DNA from 2 places in the Paenibacillus sp. 7541 genome. Region 2 is predicted to be linked to the other one. Evidence: riboswitches for the same ligand, from Rfam matches in the RefSeq annotation. Region 2 holds a riboswitch; the other holds the start of a gene.

Region 1 (7,307 bases), on a different contig from region 2:
ATTGTATAGAATTTGTTCCAGCATAACTTGTCCCCTTTCCTGGCATTTTTTGATAGTATACCGGATTTGAGGCCTCAGTTAAATATTAGATTCCTTTCTAGGAAAAGACCGGCGGACATTCCTGTAGGTTTATGCTCGCCCGTGTTCGCCTATGTGCGTCTGGTGATAGCGTAGCGGCCGTAGGTCGGGTCGAAGCGATTAGGCTTGTTCTGCGCCTGTCAGGCGCTTTCGAGCGGCGGACCGGGTGATGTCACCGGGGGATGTCTATAGGGGGTCACTCAGCCGAAGCTCCCGGGGCACGGAATGGGCGTCGCCAGATCAGCGTACTGCCGTCCGTTCATCACGTGCGCGTTCCCGGGAGCGCATCGGCATGTTAGGCGTTGCTTGTGCCTGTGTCTGAGCCAGTAATCCATACCCATTGCTGGCTGGGATAGAAGTGAGAACCATTCCAGTTGAGCTCGTTCATGAAATAGCCGAGTCCGTCGGCGTTATACCGCCCCGTTATTCGCTGCAGCGCCATCAGCTCATAGCGTCCGTCCCGGTCAAAATCAACGGGGTACAGGCCGCCAAGCGGATTCACATCGCCCTGAATCGGCTCCTTGAGCTTTCCGTCCGGGGTGTAGATTTCAGATAAATAAGCCTCGCCTTTATAAGTTAAGTCGATGATGTACGTGGAAGCGGGGGTAGCGCTGGTGGCTCTGACCTTGTAGCCGTCCTCGTAGTTGATGCTGTAAGCATGGGCTTGATTGTATAATTCATAGTCGAACAGCAAGCGGGGCTGGTTGTTAAGATACGAGAAGACGTAAGCATAGATGAAGCCGCCTGAGCCGCCGGAATCGATAACGATAAGGATGTCGCTGGCACCATCTCCGGTATAATCGGCCAACTGGATCGTCGGATTGTATCCTGAATTTTGTTTTAGCGGGATGGTGCTAATCCGGCCAGTCCGTCCGTCGCGGATGTGTAACGTAATATTTTCATAAAAAGGGCTGTCTGCTTGAGAGTCCCCGGTCAGATAGACAAGATCGAGAATCCGGTCTCCATTCACATCGCCAAGCTTCTGGTCTAACACAGGCATGCTCACGATCCCTCCTCGGGCTGTAGGTATATGGCCAGTGTATTCTCGACTGCAGCGAAGGTGACAGAAGCCCAGGAAGATACAGGACGTGAGGGGGGGCGCAGTATCCAGAAAGGCCTGGAATCCAGAAAGGCGTAGAATTCATTAAGGCCTAAGAAGGGACAGAAGTCCAGGAAGAGGACAGGACGTGAGGGTTGGGGGGCGGTATCCCGAAAGGCCTAGAATCCAGAAAGCTGCCGCGTTTTCAAGGACTTAAGTACCCGTTCGGTTCCAGGTACAGACAGCGGAACTGCCGCTAACGGGAGGGTGGCGGTACAAGGGGGAAACTTTTACAGTTTGTGGGGATGGGGTTTTTGTGTTACTATTTTGGGTGTCTGCGCCGCCGAAAACGAGATTCTAGCATTAAATTGGATGGAAATTACATTTTAACAATATCCCGGAGTGGTGCAATTTTCATATTAATTCTATTATAATAGGGAAAGCATCTTTTAATTAGGAGCCTGGAAATGAAAAAGCTAGGAAGAAACGATTTATGTCACTGCGGAAGCGGGAAGAAGTACAAGAAATGTTGTCTGGAGAAGGATCAGCATAGGGAACGCCATACCGTTCGCGGTAAAGTGATCCAGTTCCCGGGTTCGAAACCGGCTAGTGCCATGAAGCCAGAGGCTGAGCGTCTATGGCAAATGCTGAATGATAAGCTGGTATGGCTGGATTGGAAAGCTGATGAGCATCGCGAGCTTGCGGAAAGCGTATTCCCGCAGATCTGCCGCGATTACAAGCTCAAGGATGAGGACACGCTGTTCAAGGTGTTCAGCCTGCTTCTGATCTGGAACAACTTCTCGAAGGAAGTGAATCCAAGCTATCGCAAGCCAGGGGGATACGCGGCTGCACTCGAGCATTTGGCAACCTCGCTGCTTGAGCTGCCGGTAACGAAATCCGAGCTGGCGAAGAAGCATGAAGTATCTCCGGCAACATTGAATCGCTACAGCAGCCAGATTTCCGAATTCATGGACGGTGTAGCGGCATCGGATGGTGCGCCGGCTGGCCAGGGAAACGAAGGCTCCGGCAACTAGAATAGACAGGGACTTTCATAAGAGCTTACTTTCTGAATATGATGGACAAGATGTCCCGCGAACGAAAGCGGTTATCCGTACATATGATGTTGTAATTTTGGGGGTCCTGTTATTCTGGCGGCCGCTCCGACAGGGGCGGCTTTTTCACGCTCTCGCATTCAATTTCACAATGTCGCAGGGCAGTATAGGAATTAAATTTTGTGGGAGTTCGTATTCGTCTCGAGGTTGCTCATACAACCTCGCGTTTTTTGTATCATTTGTCATACAAAGGGATGCATTTATGCGATAAAATGGACCGTTTTGTACGATTTCTCACACAAAATCGGAGGTTGGATAGGGATGCTAAGGTGATTTGTACGATCAATCGTACAAATGGCTTGTCATCCCTGGATTTAGCATAGGATTTGTACGATCAATCGTACAAATCTTCATGTGGCGAAGCATGGAAGCACGTCCCATCCTTTCTGCCGGAGCAGGCGGGGCGGGTGTGCTTTTTTGTCGTTGCATGCAAAAAAATCCGCCCATCCCTTCACAGGTGGAAGAGTGGGCGGATGGCTATATGGTTCGACTCGGGGCGCGTCAGACTGCCTCATTGGCGGTCGGGCCCTTGCGCTGTGCCATAAGTGCGGATCAGCGACCGCTTTGCGTCACCACGCCCTGGAGCCGCCGCATTGCCGCCGCGACGAGCGGTCAGCGGAGCGTGACCGGAATTTCCTTGACGCCACGCACGATCATGCCAGGCCTCCATTCCAGTTCTTCCGGCTTTGCGGCGAGCGCGATATGCGGGTACCGCCTGAGCAGAGTCTGGATCGCAATCTCTCCTTCCAGGCGGGCCAGCGGCGCCCCCAAGCACAGATGGATGCCGGTGCCAAAGGCAAGATGCGGGCTCTTCTCCTTGGTGATATCAAACACATCCGCATCGCCGAACTGCTCCTCATCCCGATTGGCTGAGTCGAGGGCGACGATAACGAGATCGCCTTTGGCTATCGAATGGCCATGAAAGTCGATATCCTCGCTGGCCCAGCGGGAGGTGCTGAATTCCACAGGACCATTGTATCTGAGCATTTCCTCAATCGCGTTATGAATGTATTCCGGATGTTGAAGAAGCAGTTCCTTCTGCTCCGGATGCTCCATGAGAGCAAGCATGCCGTTGCCGATCAGGTTGACGGTCGTTTCATGCCCCGCAATGATCAGCAGGGTGACCACGCCATATAGCTCCTCCTCGGTTAACTGATCCCCGGCCTCTTCCGCCATCAGCAGTTCGCTGATCAGATCCTTCCCGGGATTTTGCCGCACCTGGGCGAACCAATCGCGCAAATAGTCGATAAATTCCTTGGCATGCTGCTGAAAAGTCGCGGCGTCTTCATTGCCGGAGCCGATGATGGTGTTGGACCATGTACGGAATTTGTCCCGGTCCTCGAGCGGCACCCCGAGTATTTCGCTAATCACAATAATCGGCAGCGGGAAGGCGTAGTCGTCGATCAAGTTCATCTGCTCGCGTCCGGACACCTGGTCCAGAAGATCGTTGGCAATATCCTCGATGTGGCTGCGCATGCCGGCAATCATTTTCGGAGTAAAAGCTTTCTGCACAAGCCCCCGCAGACGGCGGTGGTCCGGCGGATCGGAGAACAGCATGTTGTTCGTGAACACGCTGCGGCTCTCGGGCCCGTACCGTTTGACCATATCCTTGCTAAAGCGCGAATCCTTCAGCACTTCAACCGCATGGTTGTACTTGCTGATGATCCATCCGGGCTCTCCGCTCGGGAACACAACCTTGTAGATCGGAAACGCATGGCGCAGCTTTTTATAATCGGGATAAGGATTGTGTGTAAAGGCTGCGGTGAACAACTCCGGCGGGTGGACCTCATTGCTATTCAACATGACGATCTCCTTTCTGTGCGGCACCTTGCTCACGATTCGCCGCTGTGATATGCGAACTTCTGGGATAAAGCACATGATATATATTCCATTTTTTAATTGTCAAAACCTTTATTTGTAAAGAGTATCTTTATGACAAAATTGTGACGGACGTCACTTTGACCTGCATTTGGACACGAATCGGCACCCATGTAAAGAAATTGTATAGCAGCATCCTATAACCTAGGTCTATAGACTTATGTAATTAGGGTGATGTCCATGACAAAAGAGTATTTCGAAGAAATGAGAAAGTTCAGCCACAATGATGATATGAGATACAAACTGCTGATGCGCGGGGTCCGGCAGCTGTATGAAGAAAGACAGAAGGAGAAGAACCCGCTCGGTATTCTTCGTCGTCGCAAAAGAAATCGGTCAGTCCGCGTCGGCAAATGGTAAACCAGTAGCCATCAAATGAAAGTTTGACAGCAGAAGAAAACCTATTGTACAGTATTAGTCAAAAGAATAGGAAGTCCACTAGGGGAGCCGTCAGCGGCTGAGACAGGAGCATATCCTGGACCCTTTGAACCTGATCTAGTTCGTACTAGCGTAGGAAAGTGGAGCCTTCATAATACAGGATGGCAGCGTCACTTGACGTTGTCGGTCCTATGCGATGAAGCCGCTCCAGTTTTCGGGGCGGCTTTTTTGGTTGTCCACGAAAATCGGTGATCACGGGACTCCCTGCTCTTTATTTTTCAGGAGGTGGGGTATACATGCGTTTTTCAGAGGAGCTTCGCCGCGAGGCGGACGGTATTTTTGAGGCTATTTTTCAACATCCCTTTGTCAGAGGTATTGCCGAAGGACAGCTGGGCAAGGAGCAGCTGACCCATTACGTCAAGCAGGATTTCGAGTATTTAAATGCCTATATGCGGATTTATGGCATCGCGATTTCCAAATGTGCGAACCGGGAGGACATCGCGGCATTTAACGAGCAGATCTCGTTTATTCTGAACAGTGAGATTCACCCGCATCATAATTTTTGTACGGTCGCTGGCGTCAGTTACGAGGAATTGCAGGGTTACCCGCTGGCGCCTTCCGCACATCACTATATCCGTCACATGCTGACGGTGGCGCACGAGGGCAGTTTGGGCGAGATTATGGCGGTGCTGCTGCCATGCCCATGGACGTACCTGGAAATCGGCCGCAGGCTGATGGAGCAAGTGAACCCGGATGAGAATCATCCGTTCCAGGAATGGATTCAGTTCTACGGCAGCCGGGCGGGAGGTGCCACGGATAAATTTCGTCAAAGGGTGGATGCCTGGGCGGAAACGGCAACGGCGGATGAGCGCAGACGGATGAAGGAGCATTTTATGCTCAGCTGCCAGCTGGAGTATATGTTCTGGGATATGGCTTATAAGCTGGAGGCGTGGCCGGTGCCGATGCCGGAAGCGATCTCCCGGCCTGTACAGCCGATCTGAGTATGTAGGAGGCAGGATGATATGAGTCTGTTGGAACAAAAGCTTTCTGGACTTCTCACTAAGGTGCGAAATGAGAAGCCGCTCGTTCATAACATGACCAACGTCGTTGTTACGAATTTTACGGCAAATGGCCTTTATGCGCTGGGCGCTTCGCCTGTAATGGCTTATGCTCCGGAGGAAGTGGCCGATATGGCCAAGATCGCCGGTGCCCTCGTGCTGAACATTGGGACGCTCAGCCGTGAACAGGTCGATGCAATGATTATTGCTGGGCAATCCGCCAATGCTCACGGCGTACCGGTCTTGCTGGACCCGGTTGGCGCCGGGGCAACCCCTTTCCGTACGGAGTCGTCGCTTCGAATTATGCAAGAGGTCAACGTTGCGCTGGTCAGAGGCAATGCGGCTGAAATCGCCCATCTGATCGGAGAGAGCCGGAGCATTCGCGGCGTGGATGCAGGGGATGACGAATCGAGCAGCGGCCATTCCGAGCTTGCAGTTCGGGCTTCACGCAAGCTGGACACCGTCGTGGCCATTACCGGAGCGGAGGATGTCATTACAGATGGGGACACGTTACGGGTGGTTCGTGGCGGAGATGCCAGACTGACTAAGATAACGGGAGCAGGCTGTCTATTGACCTCGGTGCTTGGCGCCTTTGCCGCGGTGGAGCCGGACGTGCTGCTTGCCGGTACAGCTGGGCTGGCCTTCTACGGGGCAGCGGCTTTCCGAGCGGGGGCACGCACGACAGATCTGGGGCCGGGCAGCTTCCAGACAGCCTTCCTGGATGAACTGGACCGGCTTGCACCGGACTCGCTGACCGGGCATGCGACGGTGCAGGATTATGCGGCAACGGGGGGAATAACATCATGATGAATGAGCACAGGGTATATAAAGCGCTGACGATTGCGGGCTCCGACAGCGGAGGCGGTGCCGGCATCCAGGCGGATCTTAAGACTTTTCAGGAGCTGGGAGCCTATGGCATGTCGGCCATCACGGCCATTACGGTACAGAATACGCTCGGCGTCCAAGGGGTCTATCCGCTGCCGGCGGAAGCATCTGCAGAGCAAATTCATGCGGTCGGCACCGATATCGGGGTCGATGCGCTGAAGACCGGGATGCTGTTCAGTGCCGAGATTATACGGCTGGTAGCGGAGCAAATAAGAGCTTTTGGCTGGGAGAAGGTGGTCGTTGATCCGGTGATGATTGCCAAGGGAGGCGCGGAGCTGCTTCAGATGGAAGCGATCCAGGCGCTGAAGGAGGAGCTGCTGCCGCTAGCGATGGTCGTTACGCCGAATATTCCGGAAGCGGAGGCGCTGGCGGATATGAAGATTCGGACGATGGAGGACCGCCGAGAGGCTGCGAGACGTATTCATCAGTCCGGGCCGAAGATGATTGTCATCAAGGGCGGCCATGATGAAGAGGGCGGGAGCAGCCAGGTGCTGGACCTGTTCTATGACGGCTCATCCTTCACAGAGCTGATAGGCAAAAGGGTAACGACCACGCATACACACGGAACAGGCTGTACTTTCTCAGCTGCAATTACGGCTGGTCTGGCGAAGGGCATCTCTCCATCGCAGGCGATTCTGGATGCCAAAGCCTTCATCCAGGCTGCGATTGAGGATGAGCTGGGAATCGGCCACGGTCATGGTCCAACCAACCATTGGGCCTACCGCCGCCGCAATGGGATGCTTGTATAATCAGGATCAAGCAACCAGGCATTATAGCTGAATATGTACATGAGATAGATAGACAAGCTTCGATATCGATAGATATCGGGGCTTGTTTTTTATTATGGAAAAATTATAGAAATTAAGCTTGAGAGTTGACATG
Region 2 (7,307 bases):
TAGAATACGGAGGCCAGCGGCATCACGATCGGCATAAACATCATCGCAGCCATAATCAGCAGCAAATACCGGGAAGTCAGCGAGTTGCGAAATCTCCCCTTGGTTTTCCGCCACTTCATGCTCTCACCCGGTACCCGAGACCGCGGACGGTCTCAATAATGGCCGGAGCTGCCGGATCTCGCTCCAGCTTCTCGCGGAGGTAGCGAATATGCACCATCAGCGTTTTGTCTCCTTCGATGTAGGACTCGTTCCAGACCGCCTCATAGATCTGCTCCTTCGTCATGACCCGCCCCCGGTGCTGCAGCAAATACATGAAGATATGATACTGCTTCCCTGTCAGCACAATATCCTCTCCCGAGTCCATATTCACTATCCGGTTCTCCTTTACATAGATGCGGAGATGTTCGATCTCGACCGCTTCCTCGACGTGGGCCGCCGAACGGCGCAGCAGCACCTCGACCCGCGCTGCCAGCTCGTCAGGATGAAACGGCTTCGTCAAGTAATCGTCGGCAAATTCGAGGCCTTGAAGCTTGTCATCAATCGACGTACGTGCAGACAGCATCAGAATCGGCAGAACCGGACAAGCCTTCTTGATTCGCTGCCCCACCGTGAAGCCGTCAAGCCCCGGCAGCATCACGTCCAGGATGACAACGGCGCAGTTATCCGCTTCCTCCACAGCACGTTCCCCGCTGGTAAGCCACGTGACGCTGTACCCCTTTTCCTTCAGAAACTCACTCACCCATTCGCCTATTTCACGGTCATCCTCAATATATAAAATGCTTGCGCTCAAGTAACCTCTCCCCTTCATCCCAAGCTTGTCCGCCGGGCGTCCCTCCGGCTCCTGTTGGCATTCATTGTATCATGAGCAGACCCGCCCTTAAAACGGGTGCTTCGTTTCACCATTACGTTGTAACCTTGTCACCCAGCCTTTTCACTCAGCTATTCCCTCCAGCTACTTTCTCAAGCCATTTTCTTCGGACTACTTTCTTCGGACTACTTTCTTCGGACTACTTTCTCAGGCTACTTCCTTAAGCTGCATCCTTAGCCATTCCTCAACCCCCTCTCTTACGCCACTCTTTTCCGCCGCTCTCTCTGCTAATTCCCCCCTAATATTGTGCAAACGTTTGACTCCAATCGGGATTTTTGGAGAAAAAGAACCCCCTGATCGTGAATCGTCCCGCCTTCCTGCTGTTGCACAGTATATTTACAAGCACACCGTTTAACGTTAATATAGCAGTTGTAACCGTTTAACTCTATCTGTGCCAAAGGATTGGTTAAACCTTTAACACTATGGATCCGGACCGTATTAAATGGAGCCTGCTTCACGATTTTCTTCCATTTAATCAAGCAAACGGTTCCACAGGAGGTCCTTGTTATGAATGTAACGATTAAAGATGTTGCCAAACGGGCGGGAGTATCCCCCTCCACGGTCTCACGCGTGCTCTCCAATCACCCGAGAATCAGCCGCGAAACATCGCAGAAGGTTCGAGACATTATGGAGGAGATGGGCTATCACCCGAATATGATGGCCAAGAGCCTGGTGTCCAAAACGACGGAAACGATATGTGTCATTCTGCCCAAGCCCGCCGAGGAACTGTTTCTGAATCTGTTCTTCATGGAGCTTATCCGCGGCATCGTCACCCAGGCCAACCGTTCCGGCTATGATGTGCTGATCAGCTCGGGCGGCAGTGAGAAGGAAGAAGTTGAAGCGGTGTCCCGCTTGCTCAATGGCCGCCGTGTGGACGGAGCTATCCTTCTGTATTCCAGGCAGGACGACGCGGTCGTTGACTACCTGAAGGCGAATGAATATCCGTTCGTGCTTATCGGGCGCAGCGAGAAGTATCCGGATCTGCTGTCTGTCGACACGGATAATGTACAGGCCGCTTATGATGCGACCAAACACCTGATTACCTTCGGCCATGAGCGGATCGGCTTTGTCAGCGGGCCACCGAATCTGATGGTGTCCCAGGACCGCCTGAAGGGGTATGGCCAGGCATTGGCAGATGCCGGGCTGACCATGCGCAAGGAGTGGATCGTGGAAGGCGAGTTTCTGCAGGAAAGCGGCTATCGTGCGATGTCCTTTTTTATGAATTTGCCGGAGCGTCCAACAGCGCTTGTCATCGTGGATGACATCGTTGCCTTCGGGGTACTGCGGGGATTAAACGAGCTTGGGTATAAGGTGCCCCAGGATGTATCCATCATCAGCTTCAACAATATTTCGTTGTCCGAATTGTCCAATCCGCCGCTCAGCAGCGTGGACATCGGCATCTATAACCTCGGCTACACCGCTTCCCAGGCATTGATCCAGAGCATTCGCAATCCTAACGAGAAGGGCCGCCCAAGCCGCTATATTATCCCGCACCGGCTCATGATTCGCGAATCTTCGATGCACTCTGCCCCGAAGTAGTGGTGCATCGCTTTATTCAATCGTTTGCACATAAGCCGGTTGCTGCTGGATGCGACCTCTTATACCACCCTGCTGCAAGCTCAGGAGAAGTGCTTCCCTGGGCTTGCTCCCTATAAAGCTTTCAATCACACAACTATCCTGATAAATAAAAACGAAGGGAAGTTTCCTCCCCCTCGATCATTTTCCATATCATATGAATGTTGAATCCCTTAACATAGCATCAGTTGCGACTGGGGTCCCTTGAGCGGTCTTTCCGCCGGTTTCCCAAATAAATAGCCCTGGGCTAGTTCGATGCCGATCTGCCGGCAGTATTGGAACTCCTCACGGCGTTCTATTCCTTCTGCAAGCACCTTGGCCCCGAATTCATGGGCCGTTCGTGTAATCATCTGAAGCTGTTGTTGTTTCACACTGTTCTGCTCGCAATGGTCAATCAGGCTGCGGTCGATTTTGACATAATCGGGCTTCAGCAGCACCATCTGCTCCAATGTGGAGTATCCGGCGCCCACGTCATCCATGGCTAAGGAAATGCCGTGTTTACGATAGGTATCAAAAATCGCCTGGAGATGCTGAATATCATCAATTCTTTCCGTCTCAACAACCTCGAACACGAAATCGCACGGGTCCAGATGATGGCTCTCCAGCACGCGGAACGTCTGCACCAGCGATTTCTTCGGGTCCGAAATCGAGGAAGGCAGAAAGTTGATAAACCGCTTTACACCACTCGGCAGCCACTTGGCGCTGGCCTCAATGGCCGCATTGCGGGCTTCACGGTCCAGAAAATAATGCAGACCTGCACGTCGTGCTGTATCAAAGAGCTTCTGGGGAGGGAATGGCCTGCCGTTCTTAGCCGGACGCAGCAAAAATTCATAAGCCACAATCTGCTCGCAGCGGTCTACAATAGGCTGCATATGGCTCGTAAATTGTTGATCCAGGATAATATTCAGCATATCGCATTGATCATTCTCCGGCCCGAGCTGCTCGGCCATCGTCCACGGATGGTGCTGCTGTGGAGTCGCTCCGTCCATGATGCGGAAGCTGATCTCTTCCCTTGATCCATTCGGAAGTCCCCGAAGCAGCCGGATTAGCGACACCAGCTCATCCCGCCCCTGATAGCTGACAGCACACCCTTCGCGGGTATTGCGCACGGTGCCGCCCCACCCGTCAAGCAGATGAAGAAGCTCTGCGTAAGCTGGTCTGATCTGAACAATTCCCTGGTCCTCAAACGGTTCAAAGGTGCTGCGGTTGTCGCACAACATGTTCATCCCCCTCGGCAAGCTTTCACTAAGCTTCTTATCGGCATTTGGATATGAATTCTTTGTATAATATGCTTTTTTGTAATGAATATGTAAAACAAAACAATCAAAGTTAATCATTTGCATTATGTCTGACAAGCGTTGAAGCAATAAAGAAGAAGGGGAACGCGGCCCGGCCACTTTCGTGATCCCATGATTTATGTAAACCTTGCTGGTGCAAAAGGATTAAAAATCGATCTATAAATCATGATACTTTTCACCCATTAAAATGTAAAGAAAAGTTAAGCGAGAACATATATACCCACTTGACAGGTAGGAATTATATGTTAAGATGTGATTCAAATTGGACGAACAGGAAAGGATGTGGCCAGTATGCCATCTCATAAACGGCTCGATCATGTCGGAGTTATGGTGCGGGATCTTGAGGCGACCATCGACTTCTACACGAAGGTTGTCGGTCTTGAATTGAAGGATCGTGTCAAGCATACGAACGGGGTGATCGAACTTGCCTTCCTCGGCTTTAACGGCAGCGATGAGACCGAAGTGGAGCTTATACAAGGATACAGCGACAGCCTTCCGGCTGAAGGAGCGGTACATCACTTTGCAGTGAGCACAGACCAGATCGAGGCGGAGTACGCCCGGGTTCAGAAGCTCGGCGTGCCGCATCTTGATGAGGAAATTGTGACGCTGCCAAACGGCTACCGTTATTTCTTCCTTCATGGGCCAAACGGAGAATGGATTGAATTTTTCCAGCGCTAAAAATGATTCCCCCGCGCGATCACGACGAGACGAGGCTTTAGTATACGAGTCTCGTCTTTTTCGTATTGCTTCATCGATGCGATATTCAGCGCCCATGCCCATCGAGTCTGGCGAATGCAGCTGTTTGGGGGCTGGATGTGATCAAAGACGAGCATCCCGCCTGGAAATAGTCCGGCTCTCTCTCAGCCCGCACAGGCTGGACAGCTCCAGCCATTAGGTCTATAATAACGGTTAGTTAAGCCTATAACTTCATCATACTTACAGGGGAGCTGGAATCGGCCGGCTGAGAGTGTATCCCATCAAGATACTGACCCTTACACCTGATCTGGGTAATGCCAGCGTAGGAATCCTGACACTGCGGCTCGATATGGATGCCGTGGAATACTTACGCCGTCATGCGCCCCGAGATCCTCGGGGCGTTTCTTATTATTGTGAAGTCACAGGCAGCTAGAATGAAGATGAGGGAGAGAGAAGAACATGATTAAACCGAAATGGACCGCGTTATTGCTCGCATGCATGCTGCTTCTTGTCGCGGCCGGCTGCGGCACAGACAATCAGAAGAGCGGCAGTACGCCGAATCCGAATGATGCTGGCAACAGCGGGGAGACCGCGGAGGCGCCGCGCGATATCCAGCTGATGCTGGATTGGTCAGCCAATACCAATCATACGGGACTGTACGTCGCCAAGGAGCTCGGCTATTACGAAGAAGAAGGACTCAACGTAAGCATTGTGCAGCCGGGCGCCGGCGGCACGGATACGCTGGTCGCCTCGGGGAACGTGCCATTTGGCATCAGCTATCAGGAGGGCGTGACACTTGCACGGACGCAAGGACTTCCGCTCGTGTCGATTGCGGCAGTCATTCAGCATAACACCTCCGGATTTGCCGCTCCGGTCGACCGGAATATCAAGACCGCAGCTGACTTTGAAGGCAAGGCCTACGGCGGCTGGGGCTCGCCGGTGGAAGAAGCCGTCATGAAATCCATAATGGATATCGACGGCGCTGACGTCAGCAAGGTGAACATCGTCAATATCGGGGATGCCGATTATTTTACGGCGGTTAAACGCGACATCGATTTCGCCTGGATCTTCTATGCCTGGACCGGGATCGAGGCAGAGCTTCGGGGAGAGCCGCTGGACATGATCTATGTGAAAGACTACTCGGACAAGCTGGACTACTACACCCCAGTGATTGTAACCAACGAAACGCTGATTCAGGAAGATCCGGAGCTGGTTAAAGCGTTCATGCGCGCCACGGCAAAAGGATATGAATATGCGATCAACCACCCGGAGGAGGCTGCCGATCTGCTGATCAAGGCCGTTCCGGAGCTGGATGCAGAGCTGGTGCTCGCCAGTCAGAAATGGCTGAGTCCGCGCTATCAGGACGATGCCCCTCGCTGGGGAGAGCAGAAGGCCGAGGTATGGTCCGGCTATGCCGAATGGATGTTTGAACGCGGCCTGCTGGACCAGGAGCTGGATGCGGACAGCGCGTTTACGAATGAATTTTTGCCGGATACCCCTTAATTAACGAAAGGAAGATTGCTCATGGCCAACACACTGTTAAGCATTCAAGTCATCCCGAAGACACCGGACGGCGGGGACAGCATCCCCTATGTCGACGAGGCGATCAAGGTCATCCAGGAATCGGGCGTCAAATATGAGGTGCACCCGCTGGAGACGACGATGGAGGGCGAGCTGTCCGAACTGCTGCAAATTGTCGAACGGATGCATGAAGCGCTCGTCAAGGCAGGCAGCCCAGGCATTATATCTCAAGTCAAAATCGCACACTATCCAGACGGCATCAGTATGGACAAGCTAACGGAGAAATACCGTCCATGAGAAGCTGGTGGAGCTTGATATGGCCGCCCGTGGGGGCGGTCCTATTCTTTTTGGTGCTGTGGCAGGGCGCCGTGTGGCTGTGGGATATTGAACCGTATATTCTACCTGCCCCTTCATCCATCGGGCTTGAGATGGTATCCGGCTCACCAGTGCTGCTGAATCATACGCTGGCCACCCTGCGGCTGACCCTGATCGGCTTCCTGATCGGAACAGGCACCGGCATTGTCATTTCCCTGGCGCTGCATCTTATTCCAATGCTTCGAAAGGCACTGTATCCGCTGCTTATTCTCAGTCAGAATGTGCCTACCATCGCGCTGGCCCCGCTGCTCATGATCTGGTTCGGGTTCGGGATGCTGCCCAAAATCATTGTCATCACCCTCGTCTGCTTCTTCCCCGTAGCGGTGGCTGCCCTGGACGGGCTGGCCCGGACAGACCGGACGATGTTGAATTATATGAAGATGACCGGGGCGGGCACCTGGCAAATCTTCACCAAGCTGGAGCTGCCTCACGCCCTCCCTTCGATCTTCTCGGGGCTACGGATCGCCGCCACCTATTCGGTCATGGGCGCGGTCATTGGCGAGTGGATCGGAGCTGACCGGGGCATCGGCTACTATATGATGCTGCAGAGAGCCGGCTACCGCACCGACCGGGTCTTCGTTGCCATTCTGATCATCGTGCTGCTCAGCCTGCTGATGGTGGCGCTGATCGCCCTGTTGGAAAAACGGCTCATTCGCTGGAGCCGCAAGTCATGAAGCCGGCGGGAAGCCCAGTCACTTACATGTCTATAGAAAGGAGATCCACCGCATGCGTGTGAACAACATGAACGACACCCCTTCTAGCTCCCCGGAGTTATCCGGGACATCCACCCCGGCACGGTCTGACTCTACGGATAATCCCGCACTTGAGGTCCGTCATATTCGCAAGGCGTTTCGTCAGCGGCGCGGGGAGATGCAGGTGCTGGACGATCTGTCGCTCGCTGTACAGCCAGGAGAATTCGTCTCCATTATCGGTCCCTCCGGCAGCGGAAAAAGCACGTTGTTCCACATCATCGG

Evidence for each region. A riboswitch is a leader RNA that binds a small molecule or an ion and turns the genes downstream of it on or off. The one in region 2 is predicted to bind thiamine pyrophosphate.
Region 1: linked by a shared signal. The riboswitch ahead of tenA (thiaminase II) and the one ahead of CHH75_RS20430 (ABC transporter substrate-binding protein) in region 2 are both predicted to bind thiamine pyrophosphate.

What each region holds. Positions count from the first base shown of each region.
Region 1 is NZ_NQLZ01000007.1:167,911-175,217, reverse strand. Features, by position in the region: gene CHH75_RS05680 (VOC family protein) at 1-24, opposite strand, end outside; gene CHH75_RS05675 (FG-GAP-like repeat-containing protein) at 374-1,078, opposite strand; gene CHH75_RS05670 (SEC-C metal-binding domain-containing protein) at 1,585-2,151, shown strand; gene CHH75_RS05665 (cytochrome P450 family protein) at 2,842-4,029, opposite strand; gene CHH75_RS25200 (hypothetical protein) at 4,339-4,464, shown strand; TPP riboswitch at 4,535-4,638, shown strand; gene tenA (thiaminase II) at 4,779-5,483, shown strand; gene thiM (hydroxyethylthiazole kinase) at 5,505-6,347, shown strand; gene thiD (bifunctional hydroxymethylpyrimidine kinase/phosphomethylpyrimidine kinase) at 6,347-7,174, shown strand.
Region 2 is NZ_NQLZ01000036.1:36,977-44,283, reverse strand. Features, by position in the region: gene CHH75_RS20455 (sensor histidine kinase) at 1-119, opposite strand, end outside; gene CHH75_RS20450 (response regulator transcription factor) at 116-790, opposite strand; gene CHH75_RS20445 (LacI family DNA-binding transcriptional regulator) at 1,376-2,407, shown strand; gene CHH75_RS20440 (EAL domain-containing protein) at 2,617-3,663, opposite strand; gene CHH75_RS20435 (VOC family protein) at 4,033-4,419, shown strand; TPP riboswitch at 4,672-4,783, shown strand; gene CHH75_RS20430 (ABC transporter substrate-binding protein) at 4,897-5,940, shown strand; gene CHH75_RS20425 (MTH1187 family thiamine-binding protein) at 5,962-6,255, shown strand; gene CHH75_RS20420 (ABC transporter permease) at 6,252-7,007, shown strand; gene CHH75_RS20415 (ABC transporter ATP-binding protein) at 7,060-7,307, shown strand, end outside.